Regions from separate parts of the Rhodococcus sp. 24CO genome, predicted to be linked through region 2. Evidence: riboswitches for the same ligand, from Rfam matches in the RefSeq annotation. Region 2 holds a riboswitch; each other region holds the start of a gene.
What was found. Region 2 has a riboswitch for cobalamin ahead of cobN (cobaltochelatase subunit CobN). Riboswitches for the same ligand answer to the same signal wherever they lie in the genome.
Positions count from the first base shown of each region.

Region 1: it holds a riboswitch for cobalamin, as region 2 does, so the genes downstream of both, metE (5-methyltetrahydropteroyltriglutamate--homocysteine S-methyltransferase) here and cobN (cobaltochelatase subunit CobN) in region 2, are expected to answer to the same signal.
Region 3: it holds a riboswitch for cobalamin, as region 2 does, so the genes downstream of both, V2B23_RS14980 (CbtB domain-containing protein) here and cobN (cobaltochelatase subunit CobN) in region 2, are expected to answer to the same signal.

Region 1 covers NZ_JAZFNF010000015.1:22,561-28,288, reverse strand. Annotated here, with positions in the region: gene V2B23_RS27960 (homogentisate 1,2-dioxygenase) at 1-391, opposite strand, end outside; gene V2B23_RS27955 (MarR family winged helix-turn-helix transcriptional regulator) at 503-1,054, opposite strand; gene metE (5-methyltetrahydropteroyltriglutamate--homocysteine S-methyltransferase) at 1,180-3,444, opposite strand; cobalamin riboswitch at 3,581-3,788, opposite strand; gene V2B23_RS27945 (helix-turn-helix domain-containing protein) at 3,898-4,332, opposite strand; gene V2B23_RS27940 (response regulator) at 4,549-5,157, opposite strand; gene V2B23_RS27935 (sensor histidine kinase) at 5,154-5,728, opposite strand, start outside.
Region 2 covers NZ_JAZFNF010000001.1:782,526-788,253, forward strand. Annotated here, with positions in the region: gene cobN (cobaltochelatase subunit CobN) at 1-2,642, opposite strand, end outside; adenosylcobalamin (AdoCbl) riboswitch at 2,646-2,816, opposite strand; gene cobG (precorrin-3B synthase) at 2,864-4,006, shown strand; gene V2B23_RS03545 (precorrin-8X methylmutase) at 4,026-4,652, shown strand; gene cobJ (precorrin-3B C(17)-methyltransferase) at 4,649-5,728, shown strand, end outside.
Region 3 covers NZ_JAZFNF010000005.1:441,319-447,046, forward strand. Annotated here, with positions in the region: gene V2B23_RS14960 (LuxR C-terminal-related transcriptional regulator) at 1-1,442, shown strand, start outside; gene V2B23_RS14965 (HIT family protein) at 1,470-1,886, shown strand; gene V2B23_RS14970 (alpha/beta fold hydrolase) at 1,877-2,614, opposite strand; gene mhuD (mycobilin-forming heme oxygenase MhuD) at 2,659-2,967, shown strand; cobalamin riboswitch at 3,042-3,162, shown strand; gene V2B23_RS14980 (CbtB domain-containing protein) at 3,189-3,383, shown strand; gene V2B23_RS14985 (CbtA family protein) at 3,374-4,138, shown strand; gene V2B23_RS14990 (NAD(P)-binding domain-containing protein) at 4,198-5,728, opposite strand, start outside.

The DNA of each region.
Region 1 (5,728 bases), on a different contig from region 2:
CGATGTACACCATCTCGTCGCCGATTGCGTTGCGGTACAGGGGAGATGCCGCGCCGGCAATGACGTAGGACAGGCGGACGTCGGCATTGCCGAGGATCAGGCGTCGTCCGGTCACCACGTCGGTTTCGGCCCAGATGTTTTCCGGGAACAAGTCGTGCAACTTCAAATGGCGCGGTTTGAGAGGGTGATTGGGTGTGGTGCTCTGGTCGCGCAGTTCCCAGACCGTGGCGTCGACGATCGCCGACGGAATTTCGCGGTGGTAGAGGAGCGACGAGTCGGAGGAGAAGCCTTCTTCGCCCATCAACTCCTCGTAGTAGAGGTTGCCTGCTTCGTCACGGTGCTGAGTGTGACGCTTCGGGGGGACATTGCCGAGTTGTCGGTAAAACGCCATGTCCGGCCTCCTTCTGTGCTGTTTCCGTCTGACTCACCTTGACCAGATAGTAAACACATTAACTAAAATGAAGTGACAGGTGCAACCCTTCGAGAGGAACGGGTTGTGTTGCTAGTTCCGTCCGCGCACGTCGAACTGGCTACGATTGGTGATCAGTTTGTCCAGGAGCATCACAAGAATCCGCTGTTCAGCTTCGCTGAGGACGCTGACCCACGCGTGTTCGCGTTCGTTCTGTTCGCGAAACGCCTCGACCATTGCGTCTCTGCCCGTATCGGTGAGGTAGAGCTGCACCGAACGGCCGTCGTTCTCGGTAGGGCGGCGATCGATCAGGCCGTCTGCAAGCAGCGATTTGGACAGGTTCGATACGGCCGCCCGACTCATTCCAGTGAGCTCGGCAGCGGCTTTCGGCTCGATCGGCCCAGCCAGCCAGGTGACGAACATCAGGCGGAAGGATGACCACGACCAGCCGCGTGGCCGGTGTATCGACGACTCGAGGTCGTACGTGACCACGTTGGATGCGCGGTTGAGTGTCAGGAGAACCTCGGTGGCGAGGTGGTGGCGAAAGCCGTGCTCGTCGGACAGTCTTTTGTTCGCCAACTCGATGAACGACCAAAAGTTGAGCTCTCCGGCCGTTCCCTGAGTTTCTTCTGCTGCGGCTTCCATGGCGTCACTCTAGCGTGATTAAAGGCCACCTTTGTATATGAATGTACTAAAAAAGGGGCCTACGGCCCTTGTGCGCCTTTCCGGCAGTGCGAACTACCAGAAAGGCGCACAGGGGGCGGAGCCCCCTAAAGTTCCGCCCGTACCACCTTTGCCGCCTCGACGAGGTTGCGCAGCGACGCTTCAACCTCGACCAGACCTCGTGTCTTCAAGCCGCAGTCAGGGTTGACCCACAGCCGTTCCACCGGGACGGCCTCGAGTGCTTCGCGCAGCGAACCGGCAATCTCGTCGACGCTCGGGACCCGCGGAGAGTGAATGTCGTACACACCGGGGCCGACACCCAGATCGAAGCCCACGGCGCTGAGGTCACCCAGAACCTCCATGTGCGAACGGGCCGCTTCGATCGAGGTGACATCGGCATCGAGTCCCGCGATCGCGCCGATCACGGCCCCGAACTCCGAGTAGCAGAGATGCGTATGGATCGCCGTGGAATCCGCGACCCCCGACGTTGCCAGCCGGAACGACCCGACCGACCAGTCCAGGTAGGCCGGCTGATCAGCGGCACGCAGCGGGAGCAATTCACGAAGTGCGGGCTCGTCCACCTGGATGATGCCGATGCCCGCAGCCTGCAGGTCGACGGTCTCGTCCCGAATCGCCAACGCAACCTGATTGGCGGAGTCGGCGAGAGGTTGATCGTCACGCACGAACGACCACGCCAGAATCGTGACCGGTCCCGTGAGCATCCCCTTGACCGGCTTGTCGGTCAAGGACTGCGCGTAGGTGATCCAGTCGACGGTCATCGGTTTCGGACGGGAGACGTCGCCGTAGAGGATCGGCGGACGGACACAGCGCGTGCCGTACGACTGAACCCAACCGTTCGCGGTCGCGAAGAAGCCGTCGAGTTGTTCGGCGAAGTACTGCACCATGTCATTGCGCTCGGGTTCGCCGTGCACGAGCACGTCCAGGTCCAATTTCTCCTGGAGTGCAACCACATCCGCGATCTCGCCGCGCATGCGCGAGATGTATTCAGGCTCGTCGATCTCGCCGTTGCGCAATGCCGCACGCGCCACCCGGATCTTGGATGTCTGCGGGTACGAACCGATAGTGGTGGTCGGAAGTGGAGGAAGCGGCAGCAATTCGGCTTGAGCCTTGCGACGCTCCGCCGCCGGGGCGCGGTTGGTCGCCGAATTCAGCACGGCTTCAAGACGTCCACGCACGCCGGCGTCGTTGAGTCGCTTGTCGTCCTTGCGAGTCGACGCGGCGGCGCGGGCGAGGCCGAATTCGTCCTCGACGGATTCGCGCCCCAGAGTAAGCGCGGTGGCAAGCGTGGTCACTTCCCGCACCTTTTCGGCGCCGAATGCAAGCCAGGAGCGCAGGGCTTTGTCCAGATCCGGTTCCTGGGAGAGTGAGTACGGAACGTGCAGGAGCGAGCATGACGTGGAGACGGCAAGGGTATCGACGCTGCCGAGCAGAGCGCCCAGCGTGGACAGCGCCGAATCCAGGTCCGTTCGCCAGATATTTCGGCCGTCGACAACTCCGGCGACAACGAGCTTGCGGGCGAGGTCTGGGACGGACCCAATCGAATCACGTCCTGCGACAAGGTCGATCGCAAAACCTTCGACTGCGGTGGACGCGAGGGCGGGAAGCGCATCGCCCAACGAGCCGAAGTACGACGCCAGCAGGATTGCCGGTCGATTCGACAGCGACGAAAGCTGTTCGTAGAGCGACCGGGCGGCTTCGATCTCTTCGTCGGTGCGGTCGCCGACGAGCGCCGGTTCGTCAATCTGCACCCACGCGGCCCCGGCGTCGGCGAGCTTGCCGAGAAGGTCCGCGTACAGCGGAACCAGTTCATCGATCCGGGTCAGAAGCGGTTCTTCGGTTCCGACAGCCTTCGAGAGGAGAAGGAACGTGACGGGGCCGATGACAACCGGGCGAGCGGGTATGCCGTCTGCGAGCGCTTCCGCCAGTTCGCCGAGCACTTTCGAGGCGTCGAGCGAGAACGTCGTGGACGGTGAAATCTCGGGGACGAGATAGTGGTAATTGGTATCGAACCACTTGGTCATCTCGAGTGGGGCGATGGTGTCGGTGCCGCGTGCGGCCGCAAAATAGCGGTCCAACGGATCGGCGACGGATGCGACCCTCTCGGGCAGCGCGCCGAGAAGCACTGCCGTGTCGAGCATCTGGTCATAGAAGGAAAAGGTGTTGACCGGGATGGAGTCGATTCCCTGGTCACGGAGGTCGGCCAAGCCCTGCCGACGCAGGTCACGGGCTACTCGCGCCAAGGCGTCGGCGTCGATGCGCCCCGCCCAGTAGCTTTCGATTGCCCGTTTGAGTTCGCGATGAGGACCGATACGCGGAGAGCCCAGCACGGTCGCGGTGAATGTTGTTGTCACGGAGTTTCTCCAGATTGCCAATGCACTGATGGCCACTGCCGGCAGACGGGTACACCTCATGAGGCCGCAATCAAACATGCGACCACGTCTCGAGATCTACGCGCCCATTCCACGAGGCGGTGGACCGTCGGGCACGGCGTGCCCGACACAGTCGGCAGGTCTTCGGACTCGCGGGCGCTCGATCGTGGTGATCGAACCTACTGGCCATCGCTTCCCAGGCAAAAGCCCAGTGCATGTAGACGGCGGTCGTTCCTGCTTACCGCTGCGGGACAGTCCCGGATTTTCACCGGGTTCCCTCTCACTCCGTCTGCCTGAGCTGACGGAGCTTCGACGCCAGGAACGGTCTTCGGGGCTCCTCATGACCGCGCCGGGCGAACCAGCTGCGTTGCCCAGCATAGGGCTATGTGCGTGGGAGCAGGAAAAGCAGTGCCCGTATGACTTGTGTCGACGGGTCTAGGCGCGCCACGAGTACGAGTTGGAGTCGGGAGGTACCCGGGGAAGATTCTCGGACGATCGGAGATTTTCGGCCATTTCGACAAGAAGGGCCTGTGAGGCTGGGGACAGGTCGACTACCCGAGACGTGAGATTGCGTAGGCGATCGTTGTGAAGCTGTGCGAGCAGAATGTGGTCGGAATCGCCGCTTGCGAGAAAGGGCACTTCTTGGTCGGGGTTGAAAAAATAGTCCGGAGTCACTTCGAAGAATCGGGCGAGGGCGGAGACAACTTCGGGTGAAGGGTTGGTGCGGACGCCCGTGCGGAGTTGCGACAAGTAGGGAGTAGAGATGCGACAACCGTCTTCGGTCATGCTGCGCACAACCATGGCGTTGGTGACGTGATTAGGGGCGGACTCGAACAGCGCATTCAATCGTTGGCTGAATCTTTGCGCCATGAGCCTTCCCCCTGTGTTGTCCGCTCAACCATCTGATAACTGGTAGGTAACCAAAGGTGGGTCGGTACTCCGCTATTCGGTTCCGCAACGCATTGTCGCGGAACCAGGTAACAGGATACGTGAATATTTGGGTTAGAACTGCAGGCGGGAGAGTGATTAACAATAATTGCGACGGAATTGCCGGATACGGGACTCTATGTGGGGACCCTGCTCTTCTTATAACCAACCGTTGGCTTCGGCGATTCGAGCAGATTCTCCACGCGTCGCACCTCCGGTCTTCCCCATCGCGGACGACAGGTGATTGCGAACGGTGCCAGCTGACAGGAATAGCTCGGCGGCGATAGCTGCAACGGGCGCGCCGGCCTTCGCGGCGCGCAGTACTTCCGTTTCACGATCGGTCAGTGGAGATTCGCCGCTGACGAGGCTGTCTGCCGCCAGCGTCGGATCTACGACGCGCAACCCCGCATGGACGCGTCGTACCGCGTCGGCGAGTTGCCGCGCCGGGGTGTCCTTGACGACAAAACCGGTGGCTCCCGCGTGCATCGCCTTGCGAAGAAATCCCGGCCGCCCGAAGGTCGTCACGATCAGCACCCGTGTTTGTGGGAGCGCTTCCAGCAACGCCGACGTGGCTGCAATCCCGTCCAGTCCCGGCATCTCCACGTCCAGCAGTGCAACATCGGGGCGGTGTTCCATCGCTGCCGCAACAACCTCGTCGCCTCGGCCGACTTCTGCGACCACGGTCAGATCGGTTTCGAGATCGAGGAGTGCGGCCAGGGCGCCGCGAACCAATGCCTGGTCGTCGGCAAGTAGTAGCCGGATGCTCACGTGTTCTCCTGTTCGTGGACCTTTAGTGAAAAGCCCTGGTGCGCGGCGGCGTTGATGATCACGCGGGCTCCCACCGCTGCGGCGCGTTCACGCAGTCCGGTCAACCCGTTGCCGATCGTCGTATTCTCGCCGGAGATCCCGTCGTCGAAAATTTCGACGCTCTTCTCGTCGATGGTGATGGTGCATTGTGTTGCGGCGCTGTGGCGTACGACGTTGGTGACGCCTTCACGAACGGTCCAGGCAAACAATTCCCGCAAGTGTCGCGGCACCATTTCGGTACTGTTCGGGGAATGATCTTCGATGCCTGCAGCACGCAGAGCCTCTCGGGCGCGGGCGATCTCGACGGGGAGTGAGATGGTTCGAAACCCGTTCACTGCGGAGCGCACATCCGCCAAAGCATCGCGGGACAGTCGTTCGAGATCGTCGAGTTCACTGCGAGCGCGCTCGATGTCGACGTCCAACAATCGGTTGGCCAGTTCGGCTTTGACGGTGATGACGGTGAGCGAGTGCCCGAGGATGTCATGGAGATCGCGTGCCATTCGTGCGCGTTCCTCCATGACAGCACGCTGTT
Region 2 (5,728 bases):
CCGAGGAGCGCAAACACTTCGGCGATGTCGTCGCCGGATGTACGCATGGCGGCGGTACCCCACACGGACAGACCCACCGAACGTGGGTACTCCCCGTGATCGGCGAGGTAGCGGGCGGCAAGAGACTCCGCCATGGCCTGGCCGGTCTCCCACGCCAGACGCGACGGAACCGCCTTGGGATCGACCGAGTAGAAATTGCGGCCAGTGGGGAGCACGTTGATCAATCCGCGCAGCGGCGATCCACTCGGGCCGGCCGCGATGAAGCCGCCGTCGAGTGCGTGCAGCACCTGCTTGATCTCGCCGGAGGTTTGACGCAGACGCGGTACTACCTCGGTGGCTGCGAACTGCAGAATCTTGATGACGGTCGGATCGTCGCTGAGTCCCTGCGCCGCAGCGGGATTCCACTCGGCGTCGGACATGGCGCGGATGAGCGCGTGCGCCTTTTCTTCGATGTCGTCGACGCGGTTACGTGATTCGTCGCCGTCCTCGCTCAGGCCGAGTGCCTCACGAAGACCGGGAACGCTCTGCTCGCCGCCCCACATCTGTCGCGCCCGCAGCATCGCGAGTACCAGTTCGATTTCGGCGTCACCCTCGGGTGCGCGGCCGAGGATGTGCAAACCGTCGCGGATCTGGACGTCCTTGATCTCGCACAGCCAGCCGTCGACGTGCAGGAGCATGTCGTCGAACACGTCTTCTTCCGGACGTTCGGCAAGTCCGAGGTCGTGGTCCATCTTGGCTGCACGCATCAGGGTCCAGATCTGCTGGCGGATGGCCGGCAGCTTGGACGGATCGAGCGCGGAGATGTTGGAGTGCTCGTCGAGTAGTTGTTCGAGCCGGGAAATGTCGCCGTAGCTTTCGGCGCGGGCCATCGGCGGGATCAGGTGATCGACCAGCGTCGCGTGCGCCCGGCGCTTTGCCTGGGTTCCCTCCCCCGGGTCGTTCACGAGGAACGGGTAGATCAGGGGCAGGTCACCGAGCGCGGCGTCGGTACCGCAGCTGCTGGACATGCCGAGCGTCTTGCCCGGCAGCCATTCGAGGTTGCCGTGCTTGCCCAGGTGAACAACCGCGTCGGCACCAAATCCGCCGTTGTCCGGGGTCGCAGCGATCCAACGGTACGCGGCAAGGTAGTGGTGACTCGGCGGCAGATCGGGATCGTGGTAGATCGCGACGGGCTTCTCACCAAAGCCCCGAGGCGGCTGAACCATGAGCACGATGTTGTTGAATCGCAGTGCGGCGATGACGATTTCGCCGTCCGGGTCCTGCGACCGGTCGACGTACAGCTCGCCGGGCGCTTCACCCCAGTGCTCTTCGACGCCGCTACGCAGATCTTCAGGCAGGGTGGCGAACCACTCGCGGTACTGCGCTGCCGAAATGCGGATCGGGTTGCCCTCGAGCTGCTCGGCCGTGAGCCAATCGGGATCCTGCCCGCCGGCCGCGATCAACGCATGAATCAGAGCGTCGCCATCCTTGGCGGCCAAGCCGGGAACAGAGTCGGGACCGTCGACGGGTCCGAGGTCGTAACCGGTGCTGCGCATTTCGGTCAGCAGGTCGATCGCGCTGGCTGGTGTGTCGAGTCCAACGGCATTGCCGATGCGAGCGTGCTTCGTTGGGTATGCCGACAGCATCAATGCAACACGACGCTCCGGCGTCGGAATATGACGCAACTTGCCGTGGCGCACCGCGATTCCGGCCACGCGGGCTGCACGCTCCGGATCAGGCATGTACGTGGAGAGACCGTCGGAATCGATTTCCTTGAACGAGAACGGCACCGTGATGATGCGTCCGTCGAATTCGGGGACCGCAACCTGGGTTGCGACATCGAGCGGCGACAGTCCGTCGTCGTTGGCATCCCAGGTAGCGCGACTGCTGGTCAGGCACAGCCCCTGCAAGATCGGTACGTCCAGTGCGGCGAGTGCTGCCACGTCCCAGGCTTCGTCGTCGCCGCCCGCGGACGCGGTGGCCGGCTTCGTTCCGCCGGCTGCGAGAACCGTCACGACCATGGCGTCGGCGCGGCGGAGTGTGGTCAGCAATTCAGCTTCGGCGCTGCGCAACGAGGCGCAGTAGATCGGGAGCGCAGTGCCGCCGGCATCGGCAATCGCATCGCAGAGCGCCTGGACGTAGCGGGTATTCCCGGCGAGGTGCTGGGCGCGGTAATAGAGAACCGCGATGACGGGACCACTGTTGGCGGTGATGTCTGGGGCAAAATCAGCAATTCCCCACGACGGCAGCCGCGCCGGGGCCTCGAAGCCGTGACCGGTGAGCAGCACCGTGTCGGACAGGAAGTGGTGCAGCTGAGCGAGGTTGTCTGCGCCGCCTTCCGCCAGGTAGTTGTGCGCTTCAGCCGCAACGCCCGGGGAGACAGTCGAGCACTCCATGAGGTCGGCATCAGGTGCGTGTTCGCCGCCGAGCACCACGACGGGCAGGCCGCTGGCCAGGACCATGTTCAGGCCGTCTTCCCAGCTCCGACGGCTGCCGAGGATGCGCACGATCACAAGATCGGCGCCGTCGAGCAAGCCAGGTAGATCCTCGGAAACCAGCAGCCTGGACGGGTTTGCCCACCGATACGAAACGCCGTCGCCGTTGTCCTGGCTTGCGCGAGCGCTCAGCAGATCGGTGTCGGACGTCGAGAGCAGAAGAATCACAGGTGAAACCTTCCTGGGGTTTCGCGCCCCGTGAAAAAGATCTTTCATGGACAGCAGTTGAGGGTCTGACTCGTGTGTACAAACGGAAACAGTTCCGCTTGCACACACTCACAGTGGCGCGACCGCACCGGAATCTCACCGGTTTCCTCACCTGCTGTCACTGGTTGCCCGTGATGCTACCGGTCGCGGGTCCGCGCTCTGCACGGTCGTACCCTTGACCCATGTCCACAGACCGTTCGCAGCCAGATGCGTGCCCTGGAGCACTGCAAGTTCACCAGGCCGCAGCCGGCCCGTTGGCGCGCGTGCGCCTACCCGGCGGCGCGCTGGCTCCACACCAGTTGCAGACGCTTGCCGAGGCCGCCCGCGACGTGGGCAACGGGCAGATGGAACTCACCTCACGCGGAAATATTCAACTCCGCGCTGTCAAAGACCCCCACGTATTTGCCGAACGGATCGCGTCCGCCGGTTTGCTTCCCTCAGCGACGCACGAGCGGGTTCGCAACATTCTGGCGTCGCCGCTCTCCGGCCGAATCGGGGGTGTCGCCGATGTGCGTGAGCTGGTTCGCCATCTTGACGCGGCGGTGCAGTCGGACCCGGCGTTGGCGCAGTTACCAGGACGAACACTCTTCACACTCGACGACGGCCGCGGCGACATCAGTGGTCTGCACGGCGATTTCGGACTGCACGCCCACAGCGAATCCGAGCACTCCCTCGTGCTCGCGGGGCATCGCACCAACCACCTCGTCCATGTCGACGACGCTGTGCCGTTGCTCCTCGACACCGCGCACGCGTTCCTGAATCTTCGTGACAAGCACTGGCGACTGGCCGAAGTGCCCGACGGAATCGCTCGAACCATCGACCGCCTGGGACTTTCGGCCGAATTTGCTGGTGCCGTCGACCTTGCCCCAGACGCCGGGCCGGCCATCGGGTGGCTCGAACAACGCGACGGAACCGTCGCATTGGGCGGCGGGCTCCGCTTCGGACTCCTCGACGCACGGCTCGCCGAATTCCTCGCCGCCATCGAAAAACCCGTGGTCGTGACGCCGTGGCGCTCGATCATGATCTTCGATCTGGACGAAGGTGCAGCCGAGCAGGTGGTGCGAGTTCTCGCGCCGATGGGCTTGATCTTCGACGAGAATTCGCCGTGGCTCGACGTCACAGCCTGCACCGGAAGCCCCGGATGCGAGAAGTCGCTCGCCGATGTCCGAGCGGACGCCATCGAAGCCGTCGAGCAGGATTCACTACCGATCGAAGGCCGGCAGCACTGGGCGGGCTGTGACCGTTCCTGCGGGCGCCCCCGCGCGAAAGTAGCCGACGTGATTGCGACGACTGACGGTTACCGGGTGAATCAGACCGATCAGTGATACCTCTATCCTGTGCCCCATGATCGAGTACATCCGTGACGGCGCAGAAATTTATCGCCAGTCCTTTGCCACAATTCGGGCCGAAGCCGACCTGAGCCGTTTCCCGGCGGATGTCTCGCAAGCTGTTGTGCGGATGATCCATGCCAGCGGTCAGGTCGACCTGGTCGACGACATCGCGTTCACACCGAACGTCGTCACCGTCGCCCGAGCTGCCCTGCGTGCGGGTGCGCCGATCTTCTGTGACGCGAACATGGTCGCCGCCGGAATTACCCGCAAGCGCCTGCCTGCCGACAACGAAGTGATCTGCACACTGCGCGACCCGCAGGTTCCGTTGCTGGCGAACACAATCGACAACACGCGCTCGGCGGCCGCTATCGAACTGTGGGGGCAGAAACTCGAAGGCGCCGTGGTCGCGATCGGCAATGCACCGACCGCTCTGTTCCATCTCCTCAACCTGATCGAGGCGGGCGGACCGCGGCCTGCTGCTATCGTCGGCGGACCCGTGGGATTCATCGGATCCGCCGAATCCAAAGAAGCGCTGATCGAACATCCCAGCGGCATAGAACATTTGATACTGAGAGGCCGACGCGGCGGCAGCGCCGTCACCGCGGCTGTCGTCAATGCGATTGCGAGCGAACAAGAATGAGCGAAGGCAAGTTGTGGGGAGTCGGCATCGGACCCGGCGATCCGGAGTTGGTGACCGTCAAAGCCGCCCGCGTGATCGGTGAGGCGGACGTCATCGCGTTCCATTCCGCGCGGCACGGAAAGAGCATTTCCCGCGGGGTTGCTGCTCCGTACATGCGCGACGGCCAGATCGAGGAACACCTCGTGTACCCCGTCACGACCGAAACCATCGACCATCCGGGTGGTTACCAGGGTGCGATGGACGAATTCTACGAAGTCGCAGCCGAAAGGTTGGCCGTCCACTTGGCAGCCGGACGCACTGTTGCGCTACTCGCTGCGGGCGACCCACTGTTCTACAGCTCGTACATGCACATGCACAAACGCCTGGCGGATCGTTTCGAGGCCGAGGTCATCCCCGGTGTCACCTCCGTCAGTGCCGCGTCGGCCGCACTCGGAAAACCCCTGGTAGAGGGTGACGAGATCCTCACCATCCTGCCCGGAACATTGCCGCAAGCCGAGCTCACGCGACGCTTGAAGGAAACAGACGCCGCAGCGATCCTCAAGTTGGGTCGCACTTTCCCGCCGGTTCTGCGTTCACTCGAGGACGCCGGCCGACTCGGCGAAGCGCACTACGTCGAGCGGGCCAGTACACCTCGCCAGCGCGTCGACGCTGCCGCCGACGTCGATCCAGACGGCGTTCCGTACTTCTCCATCGCCATAGTTCCCAGCCCGTCGAACAATGCCGCGCCGCGCGAAGACAGTGCGGGTGAAGTTGTTGTCGTCGGCCTCGGACCCGGCGACACCTCGTGGACCACACCTGAAGTGGCGCATGAACTTTCACTGGCCACCGATCTTGTGGGGTACGGCCCGTACGTCGACCGTGTGCCCACCCGCCCCGGGCAGCGTCGCCATTCCAGCGACAATCGCGTCGAAGCGGAGCGGGCAGCGATGGCCCTCGATCTGGCGAAGAACGGCGCCCGCGTGGCCGTCGTCTCGTCCGGCGATCCTGGTGTATTTGCCATGGCTGCAGCGGTTCTCGAGGTCGCGGCCGAAGATCAGTGGCGCGGCGTTCCCGTTCGCATCCTGCCCGGTATGACA
Region 3 (5,728 bases), on a different contig from region 2:
TCCGCCGCGCCTTGCAACAGATACCGCCCGCAACGGCAAGGAAGAGTTCGATTGCTCTGGCGGGTCGCGACCTGTTCACAATGCACCCTGGCGACGTCCCCAAGCCGATCACCGCGCTGCCCCGCTCTGCCGCAGAACTCCGAGCGATCGGCGCAAGCAAGGACGCCCGAGACGTACTCAATGTCGGCTGTGTTCACTCGATCATGCTGCGTGTCGCCGGAAAATACGGGCCAGCAGCCGAAACGACGCGCCGCCTGACCGAGATCAGCAGAAGCGCTCTCGACACGAACCCCGACGACATCAGCCCGCAACTCCCGGTGATGCGCGTGCAGTGGGGAATCACGTTTCAACTGAGCGGACGGTTCACGGAATCCACCACCGAGATGCGTATGGCGTACTGGGGCGGTGAATCACAGGGCATCGACTTCATCGCCCGCAATGCAGCGGGAGGCGTAGCCATGAATTGGGCGATCGTCGGGGAACCCTCTCTGTCGCAGGGATGGTCACGGCTCGAGCGCAAGCATCCGAACACCTATGGGTGGCTCCACTCGATGGTACGAACGCCAGGACTGGTCGCCCGTGCGTTGACTGCACTGTGCACCCTCGACCTCGACGATGCACATGAGGCCGTCGCAGCCCTGGGAGAGCCCGACAACAACGAGGAACTGTGGGCGTTTGTCCTCTACACGCACTGCCAGTACGCACTCACCTGCGGGGAAGAATCGACGGCTATCACGTTGCTGCGCAAGGGAATTTTCGACAACCCCGCAAAGCTGAAACCTGATTCTTTTGCGCTACCGTTGTTGCGCTCCACCAAAATCGATCTGGCTCTCGCGCTCGGCGACGGCAACTTGGCAATGGCGCTGTCGTCGGACATCGCCGAGCCGGCCGCCAATCCCTGGACACTGGTTTCCGTCGCGCGCCTATATCAGCGGGCCGGTCAGAATGAATCGGCAATCGCGCTGTGCCACCAATTCGATTGGGCGCGAGAGTCGTACCCACGCCCACAGATGGAGGCCCTCCTCATTCAAGCCGTCGCGCATTTGCGAGGTGACGAGCCGCGCCGCGCCGCCGAAGCCTGGTCGAATGCCTGCAGCATCGCCGACCAAACCGGCAATCTCCGATCGTTCTCGACCATATCTCGACGCGACGTCGATCACCTCGAATCCTTGGCACGTACCGGATCGAGCGCTCTTGCCCGATTCCTGAAACTTGCTCCAGGAGAAACATTTCCACACGAGCTGAACCTGGTCACTTTGACGGACAGAGAAAGACAAGTTCTTGATCTGATCGCGTCCCACGCCAGTTTGACGGAGATGGCAAACGCACTCTTCATCTCCGTCAACACGGTCAAGACTCAGGTGCGCACGCTCTACAGAAAACTTGAAGTCCACAATCGACGCGAAGCACTCACACGCGCACGGGAGCTACGTCTGCTCTGATCCACCGACGGGATACATTCTGTAGTCATGAGCCACACCTGCGTCTTCTGCAACATCATCTCGGCAGACGAGCCCGCAATTCGTGTTTTCGAAACCGAAACCGTGCTCGCATTTCTCGACGCCCGCCCGGTCAGCCGCGGACACACCCTTGTTGTGCCGAAACGCCACGCCACCAACCTCGACGGACTCGAAAACCACGAGGGCGCAGAGATGTTCCGGGTAGGCACAATCATCGCCGGCGCGCTGCGGCGGTGCGACATCGCCGCGGACGGCGTCAACATCCTGGTCAACGACGGACGTGCCGCCGGTCAGACCGTCTTTCACTCACATCTGCACGTCGTACCGCGACACAGCGGAGACAAAGCCAAGTTCGCAGCCGGGCTCCTGGCGAGGCGGGCCGTCGAACTCGAAGAAGCGGGAGCGTCGATCCGAAGTCAGCTCTGATCAACCAGGAACGCTGTCACTTCGTCGCGGTACCGCTCTGGTTGATCGTCGTGGACAAGGTGACCCGCGTCGGCAATGCGCACATACCGAGTCCCCGGACGCTCTGCCATCTCGCGCATCTGGCCGTGCGGGGTAATCGTGAACTCACCCTCGACGAGAAGGGTGGGTACCTCGATTGCACTCCACTGATCCCAGAAATGCCGCGTGCCCCATTCTTCCGAGATATCGCGAAAGGTCGACACGTCACCGTGCAGGTACCACCCGTCGTCGCGGCGGTCGAACGAATCCAGAAAGTATTGTCCCGCAACCGGACCGAAGAACTCCTTCACCGCATTATCCGTAGCAAACGGTTGCGGCCACGACGACACCATCTGAGCCCAGTTCTCCGCAGTGCGCCCGCGGAAATCCGGTGCCATGTCCTCGAGAACCAACGCACGCACTCGGTCCGGGTGTGCGGCGGCAAAACACCACGCGTGCAGGGCACCCATCGAGTGCCCGATCACGATCATCGGCGTGTCGATCACTGCCACCGCCGACGCAAGGTCTTCGACAAATGCCTCGGTCGTCAATTCTGCGGGCGCCGGCCGTCCGTGACCGGCCGCGTCGAACGTGTAGACGTGGCCGAACTCGCGAATCCAGGGCACATGCCGACGCCACGTTCGGGCACTACCCATGAGGCCGTGCAACAACAGAATCGGCTGGCCGGTACCACCTTCGTCATGCAACACGAATGTCACCGTACGCGGTGAAGCCGCGCGGTAATGTCGCTTACATGGCAGTCGTGAAGATCAATGCAATTGAAATCCCCGAGGGCGCCGGCCCCGAACTGGAAAAGCGCTTCGCAGCACGCGCACATGCCGTGGAGAACTCTCCCGGATTCCTCGGTTTCCAGCTCCTGCGCCCCACAGCTGGCGAGAACCGCTACTTCGTGGTCACGCAGTGGGAAACCGAGGAGGCGTTCGCCGACTGGCGTGACGGCCCGGCCCGCGCAGCGCATTCGGGTGAGCGCGCCAAGCCCGTCGCGTCGGGTGCGTCGCTGCTCGAGTTCGAGGTAGTTCTGGACGTCCCCGCCAAGAGTTGATCCGTGATCGTGCAGGGTTTTGCTCGCCTAGCGAGCAAAACCCTTCACGATTTTCGTGTATTCACTGCTAAAGTGCGCTCTGTACACGCGATGGTCGACAGGAATCCGGTGAAAGCCCGGAGCGGTCGCGCCACTGTAATTCGAGGTGAACCCACCTCGACAGCCAGACACTCCGGCCATCGCATTTGACCTAGGGGACGCGAAAATCCCAGGAGGCTTCGATGGCACTCGCCTACTCTCCCGACTCGTCGATCGATTCGACTCGTCTTGCCTTCCTCGCCGCAGCTATTGTGCTGTTCGCGATGCTGGCTCTCTACCTGGTCGGATTCGACCAGGGCGCAATCTCACGCACAGGCATGTACATGCATGAGCTGATGCACGACGGACGCCACTTGATGGGCCTCCCGTGCCACTAGTCGACAATTTCACGAAACTTCTGATTCGTGGCTTGTTGGCTGGTTTGATCGCAGGCATCCTTGCCGGCGGAGTTGCATTTGTGCTGGGTGAGCCGCACGTCAACGCTGCCATCGCGATCGAAGAAGCCAACAGTGCCGCCGGCGAAACCGCCGGACACACGCACGGCGACGAAGAAGCCCCACTCGTCAGTCGTGATGGTCAACGCGCTGGACTCTTCCTCGCAACGTCGCTCGCGGGCTTGGCCCTCGGTGCCATCTTCGCCGTAGTCGCCAACTACGCGCGACGGATCACCACCATGTCGGGACCGTTCTTGGCGATGGCCATCGCATTGGGAGGCTGGCTCGCCATCGAGGCGGTGCCGTTCTTCAAGTACCCGGCCAATCCGCCAGCCGTCGGCGATCCCGACACGATCAACCAGCGAACCTGGCTGTGGCTCGCGACCGTGATCCTCGGACTGCTGGCCGTCACCGCGGCCGCCGCGGCAGCAAAAGCTGTATCCGCCCACGAGTTCCTCAGCGTGCGCGTCGCCGCTCCGGTTGCTGCGTTCCTGGTCATCGTGGCAATCGGCTACGTTTCGCTACCCACGATCAACGAGGTGGGCGACGACTTCCCGGCAACTCTGCTGTGGGAGTTCCGCCTCTCGTCCCTCGCTACACAGGCAACCTTGTGGCTCGTACTCGGATTGGCATTTGCCTTCCTCACCGAGCGCGCGACCAAGAACGCCGAAGTAGCAAAAAAGTACGCCCTTCGCTGAAACTGCCGTGCGCCTTTATTAACCGCGCGCGGTTGATAAAGGCGCACAGCAGTTCTTTTTCAGCTCAGATGATGCACTTCCTGCAGCCCGTACACCGGCGTCGGAATGCCCTCGTAGCGCGCCTTCAACTGCAGAGCCAGGTACAGCGAGTAGTGGCGGGACTGATGCAGATTGCCGCCGTGGAACCAGAGCGCTTCCTGCTGCGTCGGCTTCCACATATTGCGCTGCTCGCCTTCCCACGGTCCCGGATCCTTGGTGGTGTTCGACCCCAGTCCCCAGACCTTGCCGACCTTGTCGGCGGTGTCCTGACCGATCAGATCGGCCACCCAACCGTTCATCGAGCCGTAGCCCGTTGCGTAGACCACCACGTCGGCCGGCAGTTCCGTACCGTCTTCGAGAATCACGCTGTTCTCGGTCAGCTCTCGAATGTTCCCGTGGGCGAGCTTGATGTCTCCGTTGGCAACCAGTTCGGCAGCGCCGACGTCGATGTAATAGCCCGAGCCGCGTCGTAGGTACTTCATGAACAGGCCCGAACCGTCGTCGCCCCAGTCGTGCTCGAAGCCGGCCTTCTCGAGGCGATCGTAGAAGTCCTTGTCGCGCTCACGGATTGCGTCGTACACCGGGATCTGGAACTCGTGCATGATCCGGTACGGCAACGAACCGAACGTGAGGTCCGCCTTGTGCGTCGTCATACCGGCGGCGAGTGCGCGCTCCGAGTACAGATCACCCAAGCCCAGATCCATCAGTGAATCCGACTTCACGATGTGCGTCGAACTGCGCTGCACCATCGTGACGTCGATGCCGTTCTCCCACAAGGCGCCGCAGATGTCGTGCGAGGAGTTGTTGGCCCCGATGACCACAACCTTCTTACCGACGTACTGATCCGGGCCGGGGTGCTTGCTCGAGTGGTGCTGATCGCCGAGGAACTTGTCCTGACCGGGGAACGTCGGAACGTTTGCCTTGCCGGACATCCCGGTTGCCATCACCAACTGCTTGGGACGCAAGGTCAGCTTCTCGCCGTTGCGGTTGACCTCGACGGTCCATTCCTGGGTCTTCTCGTCGAACGACGCGGACGTGCAGGTCGTGGAACTCCAGTACGGAACCTCCATGACCTTGGTGTACATCTCGAGCCAGTCACCGATCTTGTCCTTCGGCGCGAACACCGGCCAGTTGTCGGGGAACGGCATGTAGGGCAGGTGGTCGTACCAAACCGGATCGTGCAGGCACAGGGACTTGTAGCGTCCGCGCCACTGATCTCCCGGTCGCTCGTGGCTGTCGATCACGATGGCCGGGACTCCGAGCTGACGCATACGCGCGCCGAGCGCGATTCCGCCCTGACCGCCGCCGACGATCACGACGTAAGGCTGTGTGGTGTAGCCGAGTTCGCGGTCCTCGATCTCCTTCTGCTCGGCCCAGGTGATGCGGTTCGGGTCTGCCCCGTGCTTGGCGCCGCGCGGGCGACGAGTCCCCTTACCCTCTTCGTGTCCTTTCAACTCCTGCAACGACGTGAGCAGGGTCCAGGCGACAGGCTGGCCGAGTTCGTCCTTGAGACGAAGATGCCCGTGCGCGCGACCGGTTGCAGTCTCGAAT